One region of the Streptomyces sp. NPDC038707 genome, then DNA from elsewhere that is predicted to be linked to it. Evidence: riboswitches for the same ligand, from Rfam matches in the RefSeq annotation. Region 1 holds a riboswitch; each other region holds the start of a gene.
The links. A riboswitch is a leader RNA that binds a small molecule or an ion and turns the genes downstream of it on or off. The one in region 1 is predicted to bind thiamine pyrophosphate.

Region 1 (7,632 bases):
ACCCGATCGGCGAGCCGAGCGGCATGACGGCGGCGCACCCCACGTCCTCCAGCCGGCGCGCCAGTACCGGGTCGTCGTTGGTGTACGGCAGCACCGTGAACCCGTCGTCGACCAGCGTCTCCGCCGCCTCCAGCGTCTCCACCGGGTCCGGCAGCAGGGTCCGCTCGTCGGCGATGACCTCCAGCTTGACCAGGTCGGTGCCCAGCGCCTCCCGGGCCAGCCGCGCGGTCAGCACGGCCTCGCCGGCGGTGAAACAGCCGGCCGTGTTCGGCAGCACCCGGATGCCGAGCTTCTCCAGCACCGACAGCACCGAACCGTGCACCGAGGGGTCCACCCGGCGCATCGCGACCGTCGTCAGCTCCGTGCCGGAGGCGACCAGCGCCCGCTCCAGCACCTCCAGGCTGGGCGCCCCGCCCGTGCCCATGATCAGCCGGGAGGAGAAGGTGAGGTCTCCGAGGACCAGGGGATCGTCGGCCATGGCTCAGCCTCCCTGTACGGCGGTGAGGACTTCGACGCGGTCGCCCTCGGCGAGCGCGGTCGTCGCCCACTGCGTGCGCGGGACGACGGTCTCGTTGACGGCGGCGGCCACCCCGCGCGGCGCCGCCGTGAGGGTGCGCACCAGCGCGTCCAGCGCGGTGCCCGGGGCGACACGGCGGGGTTCGCCGTTGACGGAGATGGTGACGGAGATGCTCATACGGGCTGCTCCAGCTGTTCCATGGGTGCGGCACCGAAGCGCCGGGGAGTGAACGGACGCGCCTCTTCGGGAAGGTCACCGGTGACCAGGGCGTGCGCCAGCGCGTCCCCGGTGACCGGCGTCAGCAGCACCCCGTTGCGGTAGTGCCCGGTGGCCAGCAGCAGTCCGGCCAGGGCGGACGGGCCGAGCAGCGGCGCGTTGTCGGGGGAGCCGGGGCGCAGTCCGGCCCGGGTCTCGGTGAGCGGCAGTTCGGTGATGCCGGGCACCAGCTCATGGGCGTCGCGCAGCAGCTCGTACACGCCCCCGGCGGTGACCGTGGTGTCCCAGCCCAGCTCCTCGCTGGTGGCGCCGACGACCAGTTCCCCGTTCTCCCGGGGCACCAGGTACAGCGGGCCGCCGCGCACCACGGCCCGTACGGTCCGGCTGAGGAACGGCGCGTACCGGGGCGGCACGGTCAGCCGCAGCACCTGCCCCTTGACCGGCCGCACCGGAGGCAGCACCTCCCGCGGCACGCCCGCGAGCCGCCCGCTCAGGCTGCCCGCGGCGAGCACCACCCGCTCCGCGCGCAGCGCCGTCCCGTCGGCCGTGGTGCAACCGGTGGCCCGGTCCCCGGCCACGTCCAGGCGCTCGGCCCGGACCCGGTGGAACACCACCCCGGACCGCTCGCAGGCGACGACCAGGGCCGCCGCCAGCCGTCGCGGGTCGATCTGGTGGTCACCGTCGACCCGCAGCCCGCCGCGCACCCCCGGCGCCAGCATCGGCTCCAGGCGCCGGCACTCCCGCCCGGTCAGCCACTCCGCCTCCAGGCCGCAGCGCTGCTGGAGGGCGTGCAGGTCGCGCAGGTGGGCGCGGTCGTCGGCGTCCAGCGCGACGGCGAGGGTGCCGCAGCGGCGGTAGCCGAGGTCATGGCCGGTCAGCTCGGTCAGCTCGGCCGCGAACGCGGGATAGCGGCGCGCGGACGCCAGGTTCAGGCCGAGCAGGGTCTCCTCGCCGTAGTGCAGCTCGGTGACCGCGGCCAGCATCCCGGCCGCCACCTGCGCGGCGCCGCCCCCGGGCTCGGGGTCCACGACGGCCGTGGCCAGCCCGCGCTGTGCCGCGCGCCAGGCCGTGACCAGGCCGATGATTCCGCCCCCGATGACGAGGACGTCGGACGTACGTGACGACATGGGCGGTGAGCCCCTCCCTTCGCCGGCATGACCCGGATCAGGTTCGTACGGTCGGAGGCCGCGAGCCTCCCTCTCAGCCCGGTCGTCCGGGCTCCCGCGAGTGCTTGTACGGTGGCCACCCTAGCCCGCCGCCCTCCTCACCCGTAAGGGAGCCCCGTTCCATGGCCCGTTCGCTCGACGGACTCTTCTTCGCCCCTGTGTCGGACCAGGCCCCGGGGCAGGTGGGCACCAGCACCCGGTTCGCCTACCACGAGCGGGACGGCGCCGTCTGGGCCGAGTACGCGGGCGGTGACGTCGTACGCGGCCATCTGGTCGGCACCCGCGCGGGGGACCGGCTGGACTTCCGGTACGTGCAGCTCAGGACCGACGGGACGACCGCCTCCGGGCACTGTGTGTCCACGGTCGAGGAGCTGGCGGACGGCCGGCTGCGGCTGGCGGAGACCTGGGAGTGGGAGTCCGCGCCGGGCTCCGGCACCAGCGTTGTGGAACAGGTCACCGAGCACGCCCGCTGACTGACGTTCCGTCATGTGTCTATGGTGATCGCGTGAGCGAGCAGACACCGCACGAGGACACGGCACAGGAGCGGCGCGTGGTCGTCGTCGGCGCGGGCATGGCCGGGGTGCAGACCGCGGTCGCCCTGCGGGAACAGGGCTTCAAGGGCCCGGTCACCGTCATCGGCGCCGAACCGCACCAGCCGTACGACCGGCCGCCGCTGTCGAAGGCGGTGCTGCTCGGCACGGCCGAGGGCTCCGCCTTCGACGTGGACTTCGAGTCCCTCGGCGTCGAACTGCGGCTCGGCTGCGAGGTGTACGGCCTCAGGCCCGCCGCGCGCGAACTGGACACCGAGCACGGTGTCGTCCCCTACGACGTGCTGGTCCTCGCCACCGGCGCCGCGCCGGTCAACCTGCCCGGCGCCGAGGGCGTGCCCGGCGTGCACCTGCTGCGCACCCTGGACGACGCCGCACGGCTGCGCCCCGTCCTCGCCCGGCAGCACGACGTCGTGGTGGTGGGCGCCGGCTGGATCGGCGCCGAGTTCGCCACCGCCGCCCGCGGGGCGGGCTGCGCGGTCACCGTCGTGGAGGCCGCCGGCCACCCGCTGGCCGGCGCCCTGCCCGCCGAGGTCGCCGCGCCCATGGCCGGCTGGTACGCCGACGCGGGCGTCGGCCTGCGCACCCACGCGCGCGTGGACCGGGTCGAACCCGGCGCGGTGCTGCTCGCCGACGGCACCCGGCTGCCCGCGGGCGCCGTCGTCGTCGGCATCGGCGCCCGCCCCGCCACCGCCTGGCTGGCCGGCTCCGGCATCGAGCTGGGCGCGCACGGCGAGGTCCTCGCCGACGACCGGCTGCGCACCTCCGTACCGGACGTGTACGCCGTCGGGGACTGCGCGTCCTTCCCCTCGGCCCGCTACGGCGAACGGCTCCTGGTCCACCACTGGGACAACGCCCTCCAAGGCGCCCGCACGGTCGCCGCGGACATCCTCGGCGAGGCTCCGGCGGTCTACGACCCGGTGCCCTACTTCTGGTCGGAGCAGTTCGGCCGGTTCGTGCAGTACGCCGGCCACCACACCGCGGGCGACCGCACGGTGTGGCGCGGCGACCCGGCGGGACCGTCCTGGACGGTGTGCTGGCTGTGCGACGGCCGCCTGGTGGCGCTGCTGGCCGTGGGCCGCCCCCGCGACCTGGCCCAGGGCCGCCGGCTGATCGAGGCGGGCCGGATCATGGACGTGGCGGCCCTGGCGGACCCGGCGAAGCCCCTCAAGGAGGCCACGGCCGGCTGAGGGAGCGCCCCCAAAGGCCCCGGGAAGCGGCCCGACCAGCCACAACGCACCCGCGGACGGCCGACGACACATCGCGGCGGAACCGGCGGAGCGCCTACCCTAGGTGCTGTGACCGAGATTGACGCAAAGATCGATGCTCTCGTCCCCGCCTGGCTCACCCTTCCCGACATCGCCGAGATGCTCGGCGTCGAGGTGACGCGCGTGAGGCAGCTGGTCAAGGAGGGCCAGCTCATCGCCGTACGCCGGGGCGAGAACCGGGCGCTGCACGTGCCCGCCGCCTTCATCGACGGGGACAAGGTGGTCAAGGGCCTGTCAGGGACCCTGACGCTGCTGCGGGACGACGGCTTCACGGTCGAAGAGATGATCGAGTGGCTTTTCACCCCCGACCCGACCCTGCCCGGCACCCCCGCACAGGCCCTGAGCGAGAATCGCGGCACGGAGGTGAAGCGCCGCGCCCAGGCGCTCGCCGTCTGAGCCGGCCCGCCGCACGAGGTGGTGTGCGGGCCCTCCGCCCGCACACCACCGCCGGGGACGGCGCCCGGACACCACCGCCGAAGACCACCTAGGGACACCGACCACGGGGGGACCCACGCATGTCCGACACCGCCCGCGCCGCGCTCGCCGACGCCCGCCTGTACCTCTGCACGGACGCCCGCAAGCGCCAGGGCGACCTGCCCGAGTTCCTGGACGCGGTGCTGGCCGGCGGCGTCGACATCGTGCAGCTGCGCGACAAGGGCATGGAGGCCGCCGAGGAGCTGGAGCACCTGGAGGTCTTCGCCGACGCCTGCGCCCGGCACGGCAAGCTGCTCGCGGTCAACGACCGGGCCGACATCGCCCACGCGGCCCGCGCCGGTGTGCTGCACCTCGGCCAGGGCGACCTGCCGGTCCCCGCGGCCCGCGCGATCCTCGGCGACGGGGTGCTGATCGGCCGCTCCACGCACGCCGAGCGGGAGGCCGCCGCCGCGGCCGTCCAGGACGGCGTGGACTACTTCTGCACCGGCCCCTGCTGGCCCACCCCCACCAAGCCCGGCCGCCACGCCCCCGGCCTCGGTCTGGTCCGCTACACGGCGGGCCTCGGCACCGACCGCCCCTGGTTCGCCATCGGCGGCATCGACCTGGGCAACCTGGACGAGGTGCTGGACGCGGGTGCCCGCCGGGTGGTCGTGGTCCGCGCGATCACCGAGGCGGACGACCCCGGCGCGGCGGCGGCGGAGTTCGCGAAGCGGCTGCGGCAGGCGTAGGAACCCGCCGGGTCCCCGTTCCGGAATCTGTCCAAGGGGTGGACAGCGGTCCGACAATTCGGGCAAATTTCCGAGGCGTGGTTGGGGGACCGTCCGCCCCTGGCTAACCTGCCCGTATGGCCCTCGGAACCCCGTCCACCAGGACTGATCGCGCACGCACCGTGCGCGACATGCTCGCCACCGGCAAGACGACGTACTCGTTCGAGTTCTCCGCGCCGAAGACCCCCAAGGGCGAGCGGAACTTGTGGAGCGCGCTCCGGCGGGTCGAGGCGGTCGCCCCCGACTTCGTCTCCGTGACCTACGGCGCCGGCGGTTCCACCCGCGCGGGCACGGTCAAGGAGACCCAGCAGATCGTCGCCGACACGACGCTCACCCCGGTCGCCCACCTCACCGCGGTGGACCACTCCATCGCCGAACTGCGCAACATCATCGGCCAGTACGCGGACGCCGGGATCCGCAACATGCTCGCCGTGCGCGGCGACCCGCCCGGCGACCCCATGGGCGAATGGGTGCCGCATCCCCGGGGCCTGACCTACGCCGCCGAACTCGTCCGGCTCATCAAGGAGTCGGGCGACTTCTGCGTGGGCGTCGCCGCGTTCCCGGAGATGCACCCGCGCTCCGCGGACTGGGACACCGACGTCGCGCACTTCGTGGACAAGTGCCGCGCGGGCGCCGACTACGCCATCACACAGATGTTCTTCCAGCCCGAGTCCTACCTGCGGCTGCGTGACCGCGTGGTGGCCGCGGGCTGTGACACCCCGGTGATCCCCGAGATCCTGCCGGTCACGAGCGTGAAGATGCTGGAACGGCTGCCGAAGCTCAGCAACGCCCGTTTCCCGGACGCCCTGGAAGAGCGGATCCTGGCGGCGAAGGACGATCCGGCGGCGGTACGCTCCATCGGTATCGAGTTCGCCACGGAGTTCTGCGCCCGGCTGCTGGCCGAGGGAGTGCCCGGACTGCACTTCATCACGCTCAACAACTCCACGGCGACCCTCGAGATCTACGAGAACCTGGGCCTGCACCACCGTCCGCAGGCCTAGACCGGCCGCCCCGCGATAGGACACACTGCGTAGCGGTCACCGGGAGTAGCGGTCATTGGGAGAGGGGCGTACATGGGCTGGGCGGTCCTCTACATCGCGTTCGGCGGCGTCGCACTGTGGTTGCTGGGCGAGGTGCTGCTGCAGTACAAGGCGCGGCTGCGCTGGCGGCTCCTGGCCTTCGCCGGGTTCCTCGGCGTCGTGGTCGGGGTGCTGTTGCCCTCCGTGATCGTGATCGCGCTGGGCGCGATGGCCTTCGCGGTCGGCCAGACCTGCGTCACGCTCTCGTTCCGCCGCGGCTTCGCCTCCGGCTGGGCGGTCCGGCGGCCCGCCCCCCAGGCCGGCGGCGGCAGCAAGCGGCGCCGGGGCCGCGCGAACCGCAAGGACCCCGCCCCGGCCCCGCAGGACACCGCCGCCGCGTTCCCGGACCCCGGCCAGGAGGCCTACGTCCCCGACCACGAGGGCTACGTCCCCGACCAGGTGGGCTACGGCCCCGCCCGGACGCCCGGCGACCTCGACGACGACCACGACGACGTCTTCACCCCCGCCTCCGCCCGCCCGGCCGACCCGGCCGCCGCCGAGACCACCGCCGTCCACCCGCCCCAGGGCACCCCCGGGGAGACCGGCGGCTACGGCGCCTACGGCGACCCGGCCTACCCTGACCCCGCCCCGGGGGCCCCCGCCTACGACTACTCCGGCTACGGCACGCAGGACTACGGCTACGACGGCACCGGCGGACAGCAGGGCTACGCCAACTACTCCGACCCGTACATCGGCAGCCGGCCCTACGTCTCCTACGACCAGGACCCCGGACGGCCGTACGGACAGCAGCCCGGCCACCCCCAGGACCCGTACGCCCCCGCCGGTTACGCCGAGACCCCGCCGGGCGGGGTGTGGGTGCCGCAGCAGCGCACCGACGACAGCCACGGCGGCGAACTCCCGCAGGAGCAGCCCTATCCGGGACAGCAGGGCGGCCCCGGTCTCGGGTACGACGAGCAGTACCGCTTCTGAGCCGCCCGGCCCCCGCTCACTGGGAGCCGCGGAACTGCGGTCCCTCCACGATCAGCCCGGCCACCAGCGCGCCCGACATGCCGGCGTGCGGCAGCCCGCCGCCCGGGTGGGACCAGCCGCCGACCCGGTGGAGCCCCGGCAGCCGCGTGCTGTTCGCCGGGTGCAGGAAGCGGCCCTCACCGGCGGCGAACGACGGCGCGGGCACGGCGCCCGCGCGGGCGCCCGTCTCCGCCTCGCCGGCGCCCGGCGCCCGCACCTCGTGCCACAGCAGCCGGTCGCGCAGGCCCGGTATCGCGCGCCCGGCGGCCTCCAGGAGCAGCTCCGTGTACCGGGCGGCCGTGCGCCCGTCGTCCCAGACGGCCCGCGTGGGCACCGCGGCGGACAGCACCGCCGACTCGTGTCCGTCGTCGGGCCGGAGCGCGGGGTCGTCGGGGCGCAGCACGGTCACCGTCGGCACGGGCGGCTCGTCACCGCCCGGAGCGGCCAGGAAGTCCCACTCCCGCTCGGGCTCCGCCGGATGCACGACGGTACGGTGCGCGGCACCGGGCTCCGGGGCGCCGCGCAGGGCGAGCAGCACGGTGAACCGGGCGGCCGTCACGGCCTCCGGGTCGGCCCGCACATCGTCCTCGCCGTCCAGCGGACGCTCCGTCAGCGCCCGCAGCCGCACGGGGTCGACGTCCGCCACGACGTGGTCGGCCTCCGCGAC
Region 2 (7,632 bases), on a different contig from region 1:
GGCAGGTCCACCTCCCGCCACACCCGCCAGGGGGAGGCCCCGAGCACGGCGGCGGCCTCCCTGAGGCGTACGTCCACCGCGCGCAGCACGGGCAGCATGGTCCGTACGACGAAGGGGGCGCCGACGAGGGCCTGGGCGAGCGGTACCAGGATCCAGGACTGGCGCAGGTCCAGCGGCGGCTTGTCGAGGGCGATCAGGAAGCCGAAGCCGACGGTCACGGCGGACACGCCGAGCGGCAGCATCAGCAGCGCGTCGAAGCCCCGGACCAGCCGTCCGGCGTCCCGGCGGGCCAGCGCGGCGGCGGCGAGGGCGCCGATCACGACGGCGATGGCGGTGGCGGCGACGGCGTACTGGAGCGAGGTCCACACCGCGTGCACGGGCGCCACCAGGAACGTACCGCCGTCCGCGTCGGTCAGCGCCCGGTAGTAGCCGAGGCCGGGCGCGTCCAGGGAGCGGCGGACGAGGACGCCGAGCGGCAGCAGCAGGAGCAGGGCGATGGTGACGAGGACCCCGGCGAGCAGCGCCCACTGCCCGGCCCCGCGTGGCCGGCGCGCGGTCACGGCGGCGTCGACCAGGCGCAGCGCGGTCTCCCGCCGCCGTACCGTCCAGGCGTGCACGGCGAGGATCGCGCCGACGGCGGCGAACTGGACGAGGGTGAGGACGGCGGCCGTGGTCAGGTCGAAGACCTCGGAGGTCTGCCGGTAGATCTCCACCTCGATGGTGGAGAAGGTGGGGCCGCCGAGGATCTGGACCACGCCGAAGGAGGTGAAGGTGAACAGGAACACCATCAGGGCGGCGGCGGCCACGGCGGGACCGAGCGCCGGCAGGGTGACCCGGCGCCAGGCCGTCAGCGGGGAGGCGCCGAGCATCCGGGCGGCCTCCTCCTGCCGGGGGTCGAGCTGGGCCCACAGCCCGCCGACCGTGCGGACGACGACCGCGTAGTTGAAGAAGACATGGGCGAGCAGGATCGCCCACACCGTGGTGTCGAGCCGTACTCCCCACAGCTCGTCCAGCAGGCCGCCGCGTCCGAGCAGGGCCAGGAAGGCGCTGCCGGCGACGACGGTCGGCAGCACGAACGGCACGGTGACGACGGCCCGCAGCACCCCCCTGCCGGGGAAGTCGTACCGGGCGAAGACATAGGCGGCGGGCAGGGCGAGCAGCAGGGTCAGCGCGGTGGAGGCGAGCGCCTGCCAGGTGGTGAACCACAGCACGTGCCGGATGTCCGGGCGGGTGACGACGTCCGCGATCCGCCCGAGGTGCCACGTGCCGTCCGCCTTCAGCCCGCGGGTGACGATCGCGGCGACGGGCCAGGCGAAGAACAGCGCGAAGAACGCGACGGGCAGGGCCATCAGCCCGAGCCGAGCCGCGCTCCCGCGCCGGTCCCGCGCCTTGGCGGTCACTTCAGTACGAGCGACGTCCACGAGGAGACCCACTGGTCGCGGTTGGCGGCGATCTTGTCGGGGGCCAGGGTCTCGGGGTCCTTGGCGGCCGGGCCGTACTCGGTGAAGTCGGCGGGTACGGCGGCTCCCTCCACGACCGGGTAGACGAACATGTTCAGCGGCATGTCCTGCTGGAACTCCCGGGTGAGCAGGAAGTCGAGGAACGCCTTGCCGCCCTCGGGGTTCTTCGCGTTGCTCAGCAGCCCGGCGTACTCGGTCTGCCGGAAGCAGGTGCCGTAGGCCACCCCGGTCGGGGCGGTGGCGGGCCGCTTCTTGGCGTAGATCACCTCGGCGGGCGGCGAGGAGGCGTACGAGACCACCAGCGGCCGGTCGCCGCCTGCCTTCCTGCCCTCGGAGGACCCGGAGAACTCCTGGTAGTAGGCCTGCTCCCAGCCGTCGACGACCTTCACGCCGTTGGCCTCGAGCTTCTTCCAGTAGCCCGGCCAGCCCTGGTCGCCGAACTTCGCGGCGCTGCCGAGCAGGAAGCCGAGGCCCGGCGAGGAGGTGGCCGCGTTCTCGGTGACGAGGAGGTTCTTGTACGCCGGCTTGGCGAGGTCGGCGAAGGACTCGGGCGGGGTCAGCTTGTGCGCGCTGAACCAGGCCTTGTCGTAGTTGACGCAGATGTCGCCGGTGTCGACGGGCGTGACCCGGTGCTTGTCCTGGTCGACACGGTTCTCCGGCCGGACGGAGCCGGCGCCCTTCGGCTCGTAGGGCTGGAACAGTCCGTTGTCCAGGGCCCGGGAGAGCAGGGTGTTGTCGACGCCGAAGAAGACGTCGCCCTGCGGGTTGTCCTTGGTGAGGATCGCCTTGTTGACGGCCTGTCCGGCGTCGCCGTCCTTGAGGACCCTGAGCTTGTACCCGGACCGCTTCTCGAAGTCCTTGACGACGCTCTTGGAGACGCTCCACGAGTCGTGGCTGACGAGGGTGACGGTCTTGGGGTCCGCGGACGACCCGGACCCGGACGCACCGCACGCGGACAGCGCGAGCAGGCCGAGCCCGGCCGCCACGGCCACGAGGGTCTTGTTGTGCACTGGATGTCCTCCTGGGGGTTGGCCAGGAAGAGACGCGGCCCTGCCCGGACCGCCGCGCGGGCGGCCCGGGCAGGGCGCAACAGCTTGAGTGGTGACCGAACTTCCTACCCAGAATGACCTGGGCGAGGTTCAGAGGGTCTGCGGCCCGGTTGCCGCACTCTCAGCGCTGTGGCGCTCCCCTGTCGGAATATGAAGATGTGTGGACCTGGTCAGATTACCGCTCGGTGGCCGCGAGCTGACCACAGGCTCCGTCGATCTCCTGACCCCGCGTGTCCCGGATGGTCACGGCTACCCCGTGGGCGGCGATGGCCTCCACGAACGCCTTCTCGTCCTCCGGCCGCGACGCGGTCCACTTCGACCCCGGGGTGGGGTTGAGCGGGATGAGGTTGACGTGCACGGGCTTGCCCTTGAGCAGCCGGCCGAGCCGGTCGCCGCGCCAGGCCTGGTCGTTGATGTCCCGGATCAGCGCGTACTCGATGGACAGCCGGCGGCCCGACTTCTCGGTGTACTCGAATCCGGCGTCCAGCACCTCGCGCACCTTCCACCGCGTGTTCACCGGGACGAGGGTGTCGCGCAGCTCGTCGTCGGGGGCGTGCAGGGAGATCGCCAGCCGGCACTTGAAGCCCTCGTCGGCGAACCGGTGGATGGCCGGCACCAGACCCACGGTCGAGACAGTGATCCCGCGCTGCGAGAGCCCCAGCCCGTCCGGGGCGGGGTCAGTGAGCGCCCGGATGGCCCCGACGACCCGGTTGTAGTTGGCGAGGGGCTCGCCCATCCCCATGAAGACGATGTTGGACAGCCGCGCGGGCCCGCCGGGCACTTCCCCGTCCCGCAGCGCCCGCATGCCGTCGACGATCTGGTGGACGATCTCCGCGGTGGACAGGTTCCGGTCCAGCCCGGCCTGTCCGGTCGCGCAGAACGGGCAGTTCATCCCGCATCCGGCCTGCGAGCTGATGCACATGGTCACCCGGTCCGGGTACCGCATCAGCACGGACTCGACCAGCGTGCCGTCGAACAGCCGCCACAGCGTCTTGCGCGTGGTCCCCTCGTCCGTGGACAGATGGCGGACGACGGTCATCAGCTCCGGGAACAGCGCTTCCCGGAGCTTGGCGCGCGAACCGGCGGGGATGTCGGTCCACTGCTCCGGGTCGTGCGCGTACCGCGCGAAGTAGTGCTGCGAGAGCTGCTTGGCACGGAACGGCTTCTCGCCGATCCCGGCCACCGCGTCCTTGCGTTCGGCGGGCGTGAGGTCGGCGAGATGCCGCGGCGGCTTCTTGGCTCCGCGCGGCGCGACGAAAGTGAGTTCTCCGGGCTTAGGCATGGCGTAACCAGTGTCGCAGATCCAACCGGGTGACCCGGAAAGCCCGCTCTCACCAGGTGACCGGCAGGGTTCTCGGGCCGCGGATCAGGCCCCGCCGTTGGAACTCGACCTGCCCGGGCGGTACGGCCAGCCGGAGGGCGGGGAAGCGGGTCAGGACGGCGCCGATCATGACCTCGGCCTCCATGCGGGCCATCACGGCGGCCAGGCAGTGGTGGGGGCCGTGACCGAAAGCCAGGTGGGCGAGGTGCTCCCGGTCGAAGTCCAGGGTGCCGGGGTCGGGGAACACGCCCGGGTCGCGGTTGGCGGCCAGGTAGGCGTTGTAGACCACGTCACCGGCGCGGATCAGCCGGCCGGCCACCTCGACGTCCTCGGTGGCGATCCGGGGGATGCCGACGCCGTTGCGGTGCGGGACGTAGCGGAACAGCTCCTCCACCGCCCGGGGCAGCAGCTCCGGCTCGCGGCGCAGCCGGTCCAGGTGGCCGGGGTGGGTGAGCAGCGCGTACATCATGGAACCACTGTTGCTGCGGACCGCGTGGCCGCCGCTGACCTGGACGGCGATCGCGAGGGAGACCGCCTCCTCGTCGGTGATCTCGCCCTCGGCGGCGGCCCGCGCCAGCACTCCGGCCAGGTCCTCCCGGGGTTCCTCGCGGCGGCGCCGGAGCAGTCCGGCGATCCGCTCCCGGGTCTCCCTCGCGGCCTCGCGGGCCCGCTCCCCGGACGCGGCGCCCGCCGACAGCAGGGCCTCCCCGGTCGCGGCCCAGTCCTGCCGGTCCTCCTCGGCCACACCGAGGAAGTCGCGGAGCACGGCGAGCGGGAAGGGGTTGTGCAGATGCTCCATGAGGTCGGCCGGGGCTCCGGCGCGGGCCATTCCGTCGAGCAGTTCGGCGGCCCTGCGCTCGGCGAGCGGACGCAGCCGCCGCATGCTCCGCCCGGTGAACGCGCGGGCTACGACCCGGCGCAGCCGGGTGTGCCGGGGCGGATCGATGTACTGGAGGCCGGCCGTCCGCGAGGCGACCGGCACCGGCCGCATGGTGGTGACCTCGCGCCGGGCGACCCGTTCCCGGGAGAAGCGCGGGTCGGAGGTGACGAAGCGGACGTCTTCGTACCGGGTGACCAGCCAGGCCCACCCGGCACCGTACGGCAGCCGGATCCGCGCGACCGGCTCCTCGCGCGCCACCTCGTCCAGGAAGGGATCGGGATCGAGCGCGGGCAGATCGTCCACAGGCCAGAACCGCACCGGCGGGACGGCCCCGGGCCCGGGGCACCCGCGCGCGAGAACAGGAACGGGGGCGGAGGCCGGGCCCGTGGAGACACGGGCGGAGGACGCCGGTCCGGAGGCCGGGCAGGCGGAGACGGAGGCCGGGCACACCGAGGCGTGGGCCGGGCAGGCGGAGACGCGGGCGGGGGACGCTGAGCCGGAGGCCGGGCAGGTGGACGCGGAGGCGGGGGCGGGGTCGAGGGGCATCGGGCACACTCCCTGCTGCGGCGCCGGGCGGCGGCGCGACCGCCGCCCTGTGAGGAGTCTGCCGCGCACGGCACCGGACCGCCGATTCCTGCTGCGGCATCCGGGTGCGGCCCGGCTCACGGCTACGACTCACCGCTGCGACTCACCACTGCGACTCGCCGCCACGACGACGGCCCCCGCCCTGCTGCGACACAGGACGGGGGCCGGGAAGCCGTACCGCTCACGCGGAGCCGACGAAGACCACCATCAGCAGCCACACCACCGGAGCCGTCGGCAGCAGCGAGTCCAGGCGGTCCATGATGCCGCCGTGACCGGGGAGCAGGGTGCCCATGTCCTTGATGCCCAGGTCCCGCTTGATCATGGATTCGCCGAGGTCGCCCAGCGTGGCGCTGGCCGCGACCGCGAGCCCCAGCAGCAGGCCCTGCCACCAGGCCCCGCCGTCGATCAGGAACTGCATGCACAGCGCGCCCGCCACCATCGCGAACAGCACCGCTCCCAGCAGGCCCTCGCGGGTCTTGCCCGGGCTGATGCGCGGGGCGAGCTTGTGCTTGCCGAAGCGCCAGCCGACCGCATAGGCACCGGTGTCGCTGACGACCGTCAGCAGCAGGAAGGTCAGCACCCGCCAGGGACCGTCGTCGGCGGCGAGCATCAGCGCCACGAAGGTCGCCAGGAAAGGCACGTAGAACGCGGCGAAGACACCGGCCGTGACGTCCTTGAGGTAGCCCTCCGGACGTTCCGTCATGCGCCAGACCAGGGTGGCCAGGGCGGTGAGGGCCATGGCCACCCACGCGCCCTCCGCGCCGCGCACATAGCCGGCGACGACCATGGCCGCACCGCCCACCGCGAGCGGCACGAGCGGCGCCCTGATCTCCTTGCGCTCCTTGAGCCTGCTGGTCAGCTCCCACAGCCCGACGACGACGGCGATCGCTATCACGCCGACGAACACGGCCTTGACGACGAACAGGGACGCGACGATCACCACACCGAGCCCGACGCCGACCCCTATGGCCGCGCCCAGGTCCCGGCCCGCGCTCTTCTTCTGCGGCGCCGGTGCCGGCGGCGGCTGCGGGACGTCGGACATGGGCTCCGGGTTCTGGGTCTCGGCCGGGAGCTCCCGGGCCTGGAACGTCTCGTCTCGGAACAGGGGGCCGCCCAGCCGAGCGGCCCCCCGGTCGTCGTCCTGGTCCGAGCCGTACGCGGGGCCGTCGGGCACGACGGGCATGGGGCGAGTCTGCTGCGCCTCAGGCGCATCGTACGCGGGACCCGCCGGGGCAGCCCCCTGGAGAGGCCCGCCCGCGGCGGGCCCCCAGTAGCCGGTCTGCCCCGCCGGTGGCGGCGCTCCCCAGGAAGAGTCGCTCATCAGACTTCGAGCAGCTCCGCTTCCTTGTGCTTGAGGAGCTCGTCCACCTGGGCGACGTACTTCGCCGTCAGGTCGTCGAGGTCCTTCTCCGCACGGCGGCCCTCGTCCTCACCGATCTCGCCGTCCTTGACGAGCTTGTCGATGGCGTCCTTGGCCTTGCGGCGCACGGAGCGGATCGAGACCTTCGCGTCCTCGCCCTTGGCCTTGGCGACCTTGATGTACTCGCGGCGGCGCTCCTCGGTCAGCTCAGGGAACGTCACCCGGATGATGTTGCCGTCGTTGCTGGGGTTGACGCCCAGGTCGGAGTCGCGGATCGCCTGCTCGATGTTGCGCAGCGCGCTCTTGTCGAACGGGGTCACGACCGCCATGCGCGGCTCCGGCACGGAGAACGAGGCCAGCTGGTTGATCGGCGTCGGGGCACCGTAGTAGTCGGCCACGATCTTGTTGAACATCGCCGGGTGCGCACGGCCGGTGCGGATCGCGGCGAAGTCCTCCTTGGCGACCACGACGGCCTTCTCCATCTTCTCCTCGGCCTCGAGGAGGGTCTCTTCGATCACCACTTGCTCCTGCGTGTCTTGAGTAAGGCCCGGCTCCGGTTCCTGCGTCGGTCGGCGGCCGGCTGCGTCGCGTCTTCTTCCTGCACGGTTCCCGACCGGCAGGACATTGTCCATCCCCCGGCCGGGGTCCGGCCCCTTCACAGGGCCGCACATCACCGGCCGGGTCGATCCCGGGTCAGTCCCGGCTGCCCTGGTCACCCACCAGCGTGCCGATCTTCTCACCCTTGACGGCGCGGGCGATATTGCCCTCCGCGAGAAGCTCGAAGACGAGGATCGGGAGCCGGTTGTCACGGCACAGCGTGATGGCGGTGGCGTCGGCGACCTTGAGGTCCCGGGTGATGACCTCGCCGTAGCCGAGCGCGTCGAACTTGACGGCGTCGGGGTTGGTCTTGGGGTCGGAGTCGTAGACCCCGTCCACGCCGTTCTTGCCCATGAGCAGCGCCTCGGCGTCGATCTCCA
Region 3 (7,632 bases), on a different contig from region 1:
GTACGCCGTCGGGACGGTCTGCGCGGCGGTCCCGATCACGGTCGGCACCACCGCGGCCACCCTGGCCATCTCACTCCCCGCCGACCAGGCCGACCGGCTGCTGCCCGCGGCCCGTCGGCTGCAGACGGAGATGGGGCGCCATCTGGGGTCGCTCACACTCTCTATCAGTATCTGAAAACTCACTCCTTGTAATTCATCGTGTACGTTCAGCAAGATTTGAGCACGGTCAGAGGGATCGATCCCGGCCAGTCGACGTCATATGACGGGGTAGTCAATGCGCGAGTCCGTACAGGCAGAAGTCATGATGAGTTTTCTCGTGTCCGAGGAGCTCTCCTTCCGCATCCCGGTGGAGTTGCGCTACGAGACCAGTGATCCGTATGCCGTGCGGCTCACCTTTCATCTGCCCGGCGACGCCCCCGTGACCTGGGCCTTCGGGCGCGAGCTGCTGGTCGACGGAGTCGGCCGTCCGTGCGGGGAGGGAGACGTGCGCATCTCCCCCGCCGATTCCGAGGTGCTGGGCGAGGTGCTGATCCGTCTTCAGGTCGGCGGCGACCACGCCCTCTTCCGCTCGTCGACGCCCCCGCTCGTGGCCTTCCTCGACCGCACGGACAAGCTGGTGCCACTCGGTCAGGAAGGCGCACTCGCCGACTTCGACGCGCATCTGGACGAGGCGCTGGACCGCATCCTCGCCGAGGAGCAGAGCGCCGGCTGAGGTGTCACGGCACGGGGGTGCTCCGCCGGTCCCGGGCGGGGCTGCGCAGGAACGCTTCTGCGCGACGGGCGCCGGTCCCGTCGGCGCTCACCGCTTCCGGCGCCGGCCCCGGCCGCCGCGCACCGGCGAGGCGCGGACCCCGAGGGGAGCCCCGGCCGCCCCGGCGCCCGGGGCGGTCCGGTCGGCGGACACGACCAGCGCGGCCAGCGCCGTGGTGACCGGGACCGAGGCGACCAGGCCGATCGAACCCACCAGCGTGCGCACGATCTCCTCGGCCACCAGCTCGCTGTTGGCCACGGTACCGACGCTGCTCTGCGCGATCGAGAACAGCAGCAGCAACGGCAGCGCGGCGCCGGCGTAGGCCAGCACCAGGGTGTTGACCACGGACGCGATGTGGTCGCGGCCGATCCGGATGCCCGCCCGGTACAGCCCGCGCCAGCCCATCGACGGATTCGCCTCGTGCAGCTCCCAGACCGCGGACGTCTGGGTCACCGTCACATCGTCCAGGACACCGAGCGAACCGATGATGACCCCGGCCAGCAGCAGACCGCTCATGTCGATCGACGGATACAGGCCGTGGATCAGGCCGGTGTTGTCGTCCGTGTTGCCGGTCAGCGCGGCCCAGCCGATGAACAGGGAGCCGAGCACACCGATCAGCGCCAGCGATGTCAGCGTGCCGAGCACCGCCACCGACGTACGGGCCGACAGGCCGTGACACAGGTACAGGGCGATCAGCATGATGGCGCTCGACCCGACGACGGCCACCAGCAGCGGGTTCGAACCCTCGAGGATCGCGGGCAGGATGAACAGCGTCAGCACCAGGAAGCTGACGGCCAGCGCGACCAGCGCCATGACACCGCGGAGACGGCCCACCAGGACCACGGCGACCGCGAAGACCCCCGCGAGCAGCATCATGGGGAACTGCCGGTTCACATCGGTCACCGCGTACTGCAGGTTCTTCGGGGCCGCGGGCTCGTAGGCGACCACGACCTTCTCGCCCTGGTGGAGCTGGCGTGACTGGTCCGGCTGCACGATCTCGGTGAAGGTACGGCCCTGGTCCTTGCCGGTGTCGACCCGGATGGTGGCCTTCTTGCACGTGCCGTCGGCCCGCTGCTGTGCCGAACTGCCCTCTGCGGTGGAGGTGTCGCCGGTCGGGGGGACACCGGAGGCGTTCGCCGAGGCGCAGCTCAGCTCGACGACTCGGGTGACCGTGGCCTGCTGCGTCTGCCGGTCGAAGCCGACGCCGGTGCGCTTGTGGGCCGGGGCCTGTCCGGGCCAGAGCACTACGAGGCCGACCAGGACCGCCGCGGTGAACGGGACCAGGATCGCCGCGATGACCTTGCGCAGATGCTGGGAGACGGGAGCCGCCGGGCCGTGGCTGTGGCTGTGGCTGTGACCGTGCGCGTGACCGTGCTCCGGCGCGGCCTCCTGACCGCTTCCGGGCGCCTCGTGGCCGCGCCCGGTGCCCTGTTCGGAGCCGGCCGCGCGGTGCGGCTCGGGGGGCTGGTAGGGGTGCTGCTCCATGCTGGTCACCGCCCGATCATCCCAAGAACGCAGGGGGCCCACTGTTCACCGCGCCCTACATGGCGCTAGCGTGGAGGCACCTTTGCACACGCGGGAGCTCGGAGCACCGGGCTGAGAGGGCGCTGACCTCCGTGGACGCGATGTTTCACGTGGAACGAGCGATGTTCCGCGGGAAACATCGACCGACGGACACCGCTGCGTCGACCGCCGAACCTGTTACCGGGTAATGCCGGCGTAGGGAGTAGGTCTCATGACCAACAAGGACGCACGCACGCCTGTCTCCGCTCAGGACGAGAAGTCCACGGAGGCCGGGAAGTCCATCGGCTGGCACAAGGCGTACGTCGAGGGCTCGCGCCCCGACCTCCGGGTGCCGGTCCGTCAGGTGCACCTCACCAACGGGCAGTCGGTCACGCTGTACGACACATCGGGCCCGTACACCGATCCACTTGTCGAGACCGACGTCCGCAGGGGCCTGCCGCCGCTGCGAGAGAACTGGATCATCGCGCGCGGCGACACGGAGGAGTACCCGGGCCGCCCCGTCCGTCCGGAGGACGACGGGATCAAGCACACCTCACCGCGCGGCGGACTGCGCAACCTGGACGCGGTCTTCCCCGGACGCCCGCGTCAGCCGCGACGGGGACGTCCCGGTCAGGCGGTGACACAGCTCGCGTACGCCCGCCGGGGCGAGATCACCCCGGAGATGGAGTTCGTGGCCGTCCGGGAGAACGTGTCGCCCGAGGTGGTCCGCGAAGAGATCGCGGCGGGGCGGGCCGTGCTGCCGGCCAACATCAATCACCCGGAGATCGAGCCGATGATCATCGGCAAGCGGTTCCTGGTGAAGGTGAACGCCAATATCGGGAACTCGGCGGTGACGTCCTCCATCGAGGAGGAGGTCGAGAAGATGACCTGGGCGACCCGCTGGGGTGCCGACACGGTCATGGACCTGTCCACCGGCCGCAACATCCACACCACCCGTGAGTGGGTGCTGCGCAACTCCCCCGTCCCCATCGGCACGGTGCCGCTCTACCAGGCGCTGGAGAAGGTCGACGGCAAGGCCGAGGAACTGACCTGGGAGATCTACAAGGACACGGTCATCGAGCAGGCCGAGCAGGGCGTGGACTACATGACCGTCCACGCGGGTGTCCGGCTGGCGTACGTCCCGCTCACGGCCAACCGCAAGACCGGCATCGTCTCGCGCGGCGGCTCCATCATGGCCGCGTGGTGCCTGGCGCACCACAAAGAGTCGTTTCTGTACGAGAACTTCGAGGAGCTGTGCGAGATCCTCGCCGCCTACGACGTCACGTACTCGCTGGGTGACGGCCTGCGGCCGGGTTCGATCGCGGACGCCAACGACGAGGCCCAGTTCGCGGAGTTGCGGACGCTCGGGGAACTCAACCGGATCGCCAGGCGTTTTGACGTACAGACGATGATCGAGGGCCCCGGGCACGTCCCGATGCACAAGATCAAGGAGAACATCGACCTTCAGCAGGAGATCTGTGATGAAGCTCCGTTCTATACGCTCGGCCCGCTGACCACGGACGTCGCGCCGGCGTACGACCACATCACCTCCGGCATCGGTGCCGCGATGATCGCCTGGTGGGGCACGGCGATGCTCTGCTACGTCACGCCCAAGGAGCACTTGGGTCTGCCCAACCGGGACGACGTCAAGACGGGCGTCATCACCTACAAGATCGCCGCGCACGCGGCGGACCTTGCCAAGGGCCATCCCGGTGCGCAGGAGTGGGACGACGCGCTGTCCGACGCCCGCTTCGAGTTCCGGTGGGAGGACCAGTTCAACCTCGCCCTGGACCCCGAAACGGCGCGGGAGTTCCACGACGAGACCCTGCCGGCCGAGCCCGCCAAGACGGCCCACTTCTGCTCCATGTGCGGTCCGAAGTTCTGCAGCATGAAGATCTCGCAGGACATCAGGCGGGAGCACGGTGGCAACCGGGCCGAGATCGAGGAGGGCATGGCCCAGAAGTCGAAGGAGTTCGCGGCGGCCGGCAACCGGGTGTATCTGCCCATCGCCGACTGAACCGCCGCCATGAGCGCACCGCGTCGTCCGGACTGACGCGGTGCGCGGCCGGATTCCTGTGCGCGGCCCGGCCGCGCCGGTGTGCGGCCGGCTATTCGGGCCGGTGTTCCGGGCCGCCGAAGTCCGGGCTCGTGTAGTCGGGGCTGGTGTAGTCGGGGCTGGTGTAACTGGGGCGGCCGGGTCCCGTGCCGTCGCCGGGGCTGCTGAAGCCGGGCCGGCCGTAGCCCAGGTGCGGGATGCGGCCGGTCGGTGCCGGCGGTGCCGGATGGTGTGCGCCGGCCGGGCCGGAGTCGGCCAGGGCCTCCTGGAGGAAGGGCAGGATGCCCCGCTCCAGCAGGGCGTTCCGCCAGGCCTCTCTGGCATCCTCCAGTTGCTTCTCGCCCGCCGTGTCCCGGGCACGGGCGTCCGCCGGAGTGCGGTGGCGCAGGGCCGCGAGCAGGAGTCCCGCGGCGGCGACGAGGGCCGTCGCCGCGGTCAGCGCGCCGAACACCCAGCCGGTGGCGAGCAGGGTGCGGGCGAGGGCGTGCCCGGAGCTCAGCGCCCGCAGGACGTAGCCGACGAGCAGGAAGATCGCCGCCGCCGTCCCGGAGAGGACGGGTGCCAGCACGGCGATGACCGCGGCGGCGCCCGCGCCGGTGTCCTCCGCGGCTGCGCCGGTCGCGCCGGACTGGTCCCGCGCGGGGGAACCAGGACCCGGAGTGGCGGAGTCGATGCCGCTCGCCGGGGCGGACAGCGCCGCCTGGCCCCGCGCGTCACGGAGTTCGGCGTAGTGCCGGTACTCGGCCGCGGCCGCCGCCGTGATCAGGGCGGAGGCGTCGAGCGCGATGGCGCGCAGTTGTGTGATCGTCAGCCGCCGTGCGACGGCGGCCAGTTCCGGTCGGTGCGGCGCGGAGTGCAGCACCTCGTCGAGCAGTCGCTCGAATTCCCGGAGTTCCTCGCTTTTCAGATGCTGCGGAACGCTGTTCATCTGCATCCCCCGATGCTCCGTAGGGCTTGGGGCTCGCGCGTCGCCTGCCGTCGGGCAGAAACGGAGGGGAGCCTGCTACGGACAAGCCGATGGTAGAGCCGTGACGGCGCACGGTGACAGGGGATTGCCGGAAATTGCGCTCCGGCCTGCGCGTACGCGGTCTCGGAGGACGCCTGCCCGGGGGAAGCGTCAGTTGTTCAGGGGAAGTTGCTGGACCAGCAGCTTCCCGGCCATGGTCACTCCGCCGTCCATGGCGATGGCGAGCCCGTCGGCGTAGATGTGCGGGCCCTCGACGGCCGGGCCGGTGCCCTCCTCGCCGTCCTCGGAGCCGACCTCGCCGAGGAGGTAGGGGATGGGGCTGTGTCCGTGGACGACGCGTGTGCCGCCGTACGTGTCGAGGAGGGAACGCACGGCGTCGGCGCCGCCCTCGTCGCGGAAGGAGAAGCGCTTGGTGAACTTGCGGAACAGGTCCCAGACCTCGTCGGCGTCGTTACGGGTCAGCGTCTCGCGGACGGTGTCGTTGACCGCCTCGATGGAGTCGCCGTAGTCCAGGTAGGCGGTCGTGTCGGAGTGGACGAGCAGATAGCCGTCGACCACCTCCACGGCGTCGAGACGGGCCATCCACTGCAGATGGTGGTCCTGGAGGCGGTCCATGTCGGTCTTCTGGCCGCCGTTGAGCAGCCAGGCCGCCTGGAAGGTGGCGGTGCCCGCCCCGGAGTTGACGGGGGTGTCGCCGAACCGCTTGGCGCCGAGCAGCAGCAGCTCGTGGTTGCCCATGAGGGCCTTGCAGTAGCCGCCTGCCGCGGCGGCCTCGGCGGACAGCCGCATGACCAGGTCGATGACGCCGATGCCGTCCGGACCGCGGTCGGTGAAGTCACCGAGGAACCAGAGCCGGGTGGTACCGGCGCACCACTGGCCCGAGGCGTCGATCAGGCCCTGTTCCTGAAGGGCGGCCACCAGTTCGTCCAGATAGCCGTGGACGTCGCCGACGACGTAGAGCGGTCCCGGCCCGGTCGCGGGCTGCGGCGCCGGGGCGGCGGGGACCGGCTCCACGGGGACCTGGAGGGTGTCGCCGCGGTTGATGACCGGGAGGTCGCGCTGGGTGGGGGTGTAGCCCTCCGGGTACGCCTCGTCGTCGGCCGGGACCGCGTTGCCGGGGTGGGTGCCACCGGTGTACGGACCGGTCTCGTGCACGTACGCGGGTACCCGGAAGTCGCGCAGCGTCGCCGTCCGCTCCGCCTCGGGTCCCTGACCGGCCCCCTGAGTCATCAGACCCCTCCACCATCGCGCCGCATCTGCACCGCTTCGGACTGCCTGGTCGCAGCGGTCCGCGGTGTCGTGGGGCCCATCATAGGAATGCGCGTCGCGCCGTGTGATGACCCAGGGGTGGTGAATCGGACCAAGACTCCGGTTCATCGCGGCTTTCGCCCCGTTTGGGCAGATGTTCGACTACCTGGCGGCCGACTGATCCCTCGGCCGGCCGTTCTCGTGCCGCACCGGACGCGCCCCGTGCCGCGCCCGCCGGGCCTCCGTGCCGCGTCCGCCGGGCCGTGTCGGCCCTTGGGCCGCATGGGCCGGCCCAAGGGGCTACCGGTCGTCCGGTGTCCGCGGCGGGCTGACCGTCGTGCGCGGGGACCGCCGCTGCGAGGAGGTGCGCACGATCAGCTCGGTCGGTATCACCTGCTCGACCGGCTGCTCGGACTCGACGCCCTCGATGGCGTCGATGAGGAGCTGGACGACGGCCGTGCCGATGCGGCGCGGCTTCAGCGAGAGCGTGGTGATGGGCGGCTCGGTGCTGGCGTACATGGTCGACTCGCTGCAGCACACCAGCAGCAGGTCGTCGGGGACGCGCAGGCCGTAGCGGCGGGCGGCGGCGAGCAGATCGGTGCCGTTGGGGTCGAACAGTCCGTAGACCGCGTCGGGCCGGTCCGGGCGGGCCAGCAGCCGGTCGGCGGCGACGGCGCCCGCGCACGGGTCGTGTGCCGGGTACGCCTCGTAGACCGGATCCTGGCCGACCCGTTCGCACCAGCGCAGGTAGGCGGTGGTGGACAGGTGGGTGTAGGTGTCCGTCGAGGTGCCCGTGAGCAGGCCGATGCGGCGGGCGCCGGCGTCGGCGAGATGGTCGAGGATGCCGAGTACGGCGGCCTCGTGGTCGTTGTCGACCCAGGCGGTGACGGGAAGGGCGCCGGCCGGGCGGCCGTCGGAGACGACCGGCAGTCCCTGCCGGACGAGTTCGCTGACGACCGGGTCCTGGTCGGAGGGGTCGATGACGACGGTGCCGTCCAGGGCCACGTTGGACCAGACGTCGTGGCGTGAGGTCGCGGGCAGGATGACCAGGGCGTAGCCGCGGGCGAGCGCGGCCGAGGTGGCGGCCCGGGCCATCTCCGCGAAGTA

Region 2: another riboswitch for thiamine pyrophosphate. It lies ahead of AB0E62_RS17500 (thiamine ABC transporter substrate-binding protein); the one in region 1 lies ahead of thiO (glycine oxidase ThiO).
Region 3: another riboswitch for thiamine pyrophosphate. It lies ahead of thiC (phosphomethylpyrimidine synthase ThiC); the one in region 1 lies ahead of thiO (glycine oxidase ThiO).

The regions. Positions count from the first base shown of each region.
Region 1 covers NZ_JBEZUP010000006.1:131,262-138,893, forward strand. Annotated here, with positions in the region: gene AB0E62_RS11075 (thiazole synthase) at 1-478, opposite strand, end outside; gene thiS (sulfur carrier protein ThiS) at 482-694, opposite strand; gene thiO (glycine oxidase ThiO) at 691-1,860, opposite strand; TPP riboswitch at 1,858-1,968, opposite strand; gene AB0E62_RS11090 (hypothetical protein) at 2,022-2,372, shown strand; gene AB0E62_RS11095 (FAD-dependent oxidoreductase) at 2,405-3,637, shown strand; gene AB0E62_RS11100 (Rv2175c family DNA-binding protein) at 3,746-4,111, shown strand; gene thiE (thiamine phosphate synthase) at 4,231-4,878, shown strand; gene metF (methylenetetrahydrofolate reductase [NAD(P)H]) at 4,995-5,918, shown strand; gene AB0E62_RS11115 (hypothetical protein) at 5,991-6,926, shown strand; gene AB0E62_RS11120 (NAD(P)/FAD-dependent oxidoreductase) at 6,943-7,632, opposite strand, start outside.
Region 2 covers NZ_JBEZUP010000011.1:117,267-124,898, forward strand. Annotated here, with positions in the region: gene AB0E62_RS17495 (iron ABC transporter permease) at 1-1,349, opposite strand, end outside; gene AB0E62_RS17500 (thiamine ABC transporter substrate-binding protein) at 1,397-2,470, opposite strand; TPP riboswitch at 2,554-2,661, opposite strand; gene rlmN (23S rRNA (adenine(2503)-C(2))-methyltransferase RlmN) at 2,685-3,791, opposite strand; gene AB0E62_RS17510 (cytochrome P450) at 3,841-5,013, opposite strand; gene AB0E62_RS17515 (phosphatidate cytidylyltransferase) at 5,477-6,616, opposite strand; gene frr (ribosome recycling factor) at 6,616-7,173, opposite strand; gene pyrH (UMP kinase) at 7,349-7,632, opposite strand, start outside.
Region 3 covers NZ_JBEZUP010000002.1:165,363-172,994, reverse strand. Annotated here, with positions in the region: gene AB0E62_RS03390 (IclR family transcriptional regulator C-terminal domain-containing protein) at 1-175, shown strand, start outside; gene AB0E62_RS03385 (SsgA family sporulation/cell division regulator) at 275-712, shown strand; gene AB0E62_RS03380 (YibE/F family protein) at 800-2,245, opposite strand; TPP riboswitch at 2,317-2,494, shown strand; gene thiC (phosphomethylpyrimidine synthase ThiC) at 2,487-4,271, shown strand; gene AB0E62_RS03370 (hypothetical protein) at 4,363-5,244, opposite strand; gene AB0E62_RS03365 (metallophosphoesterase) at 5,428-6,507, opposite strand; gene AB0E62_RS03360 (LacI family DNA-binding transcriptional regulator) at 6,826-7,632, opposite strand, start outside.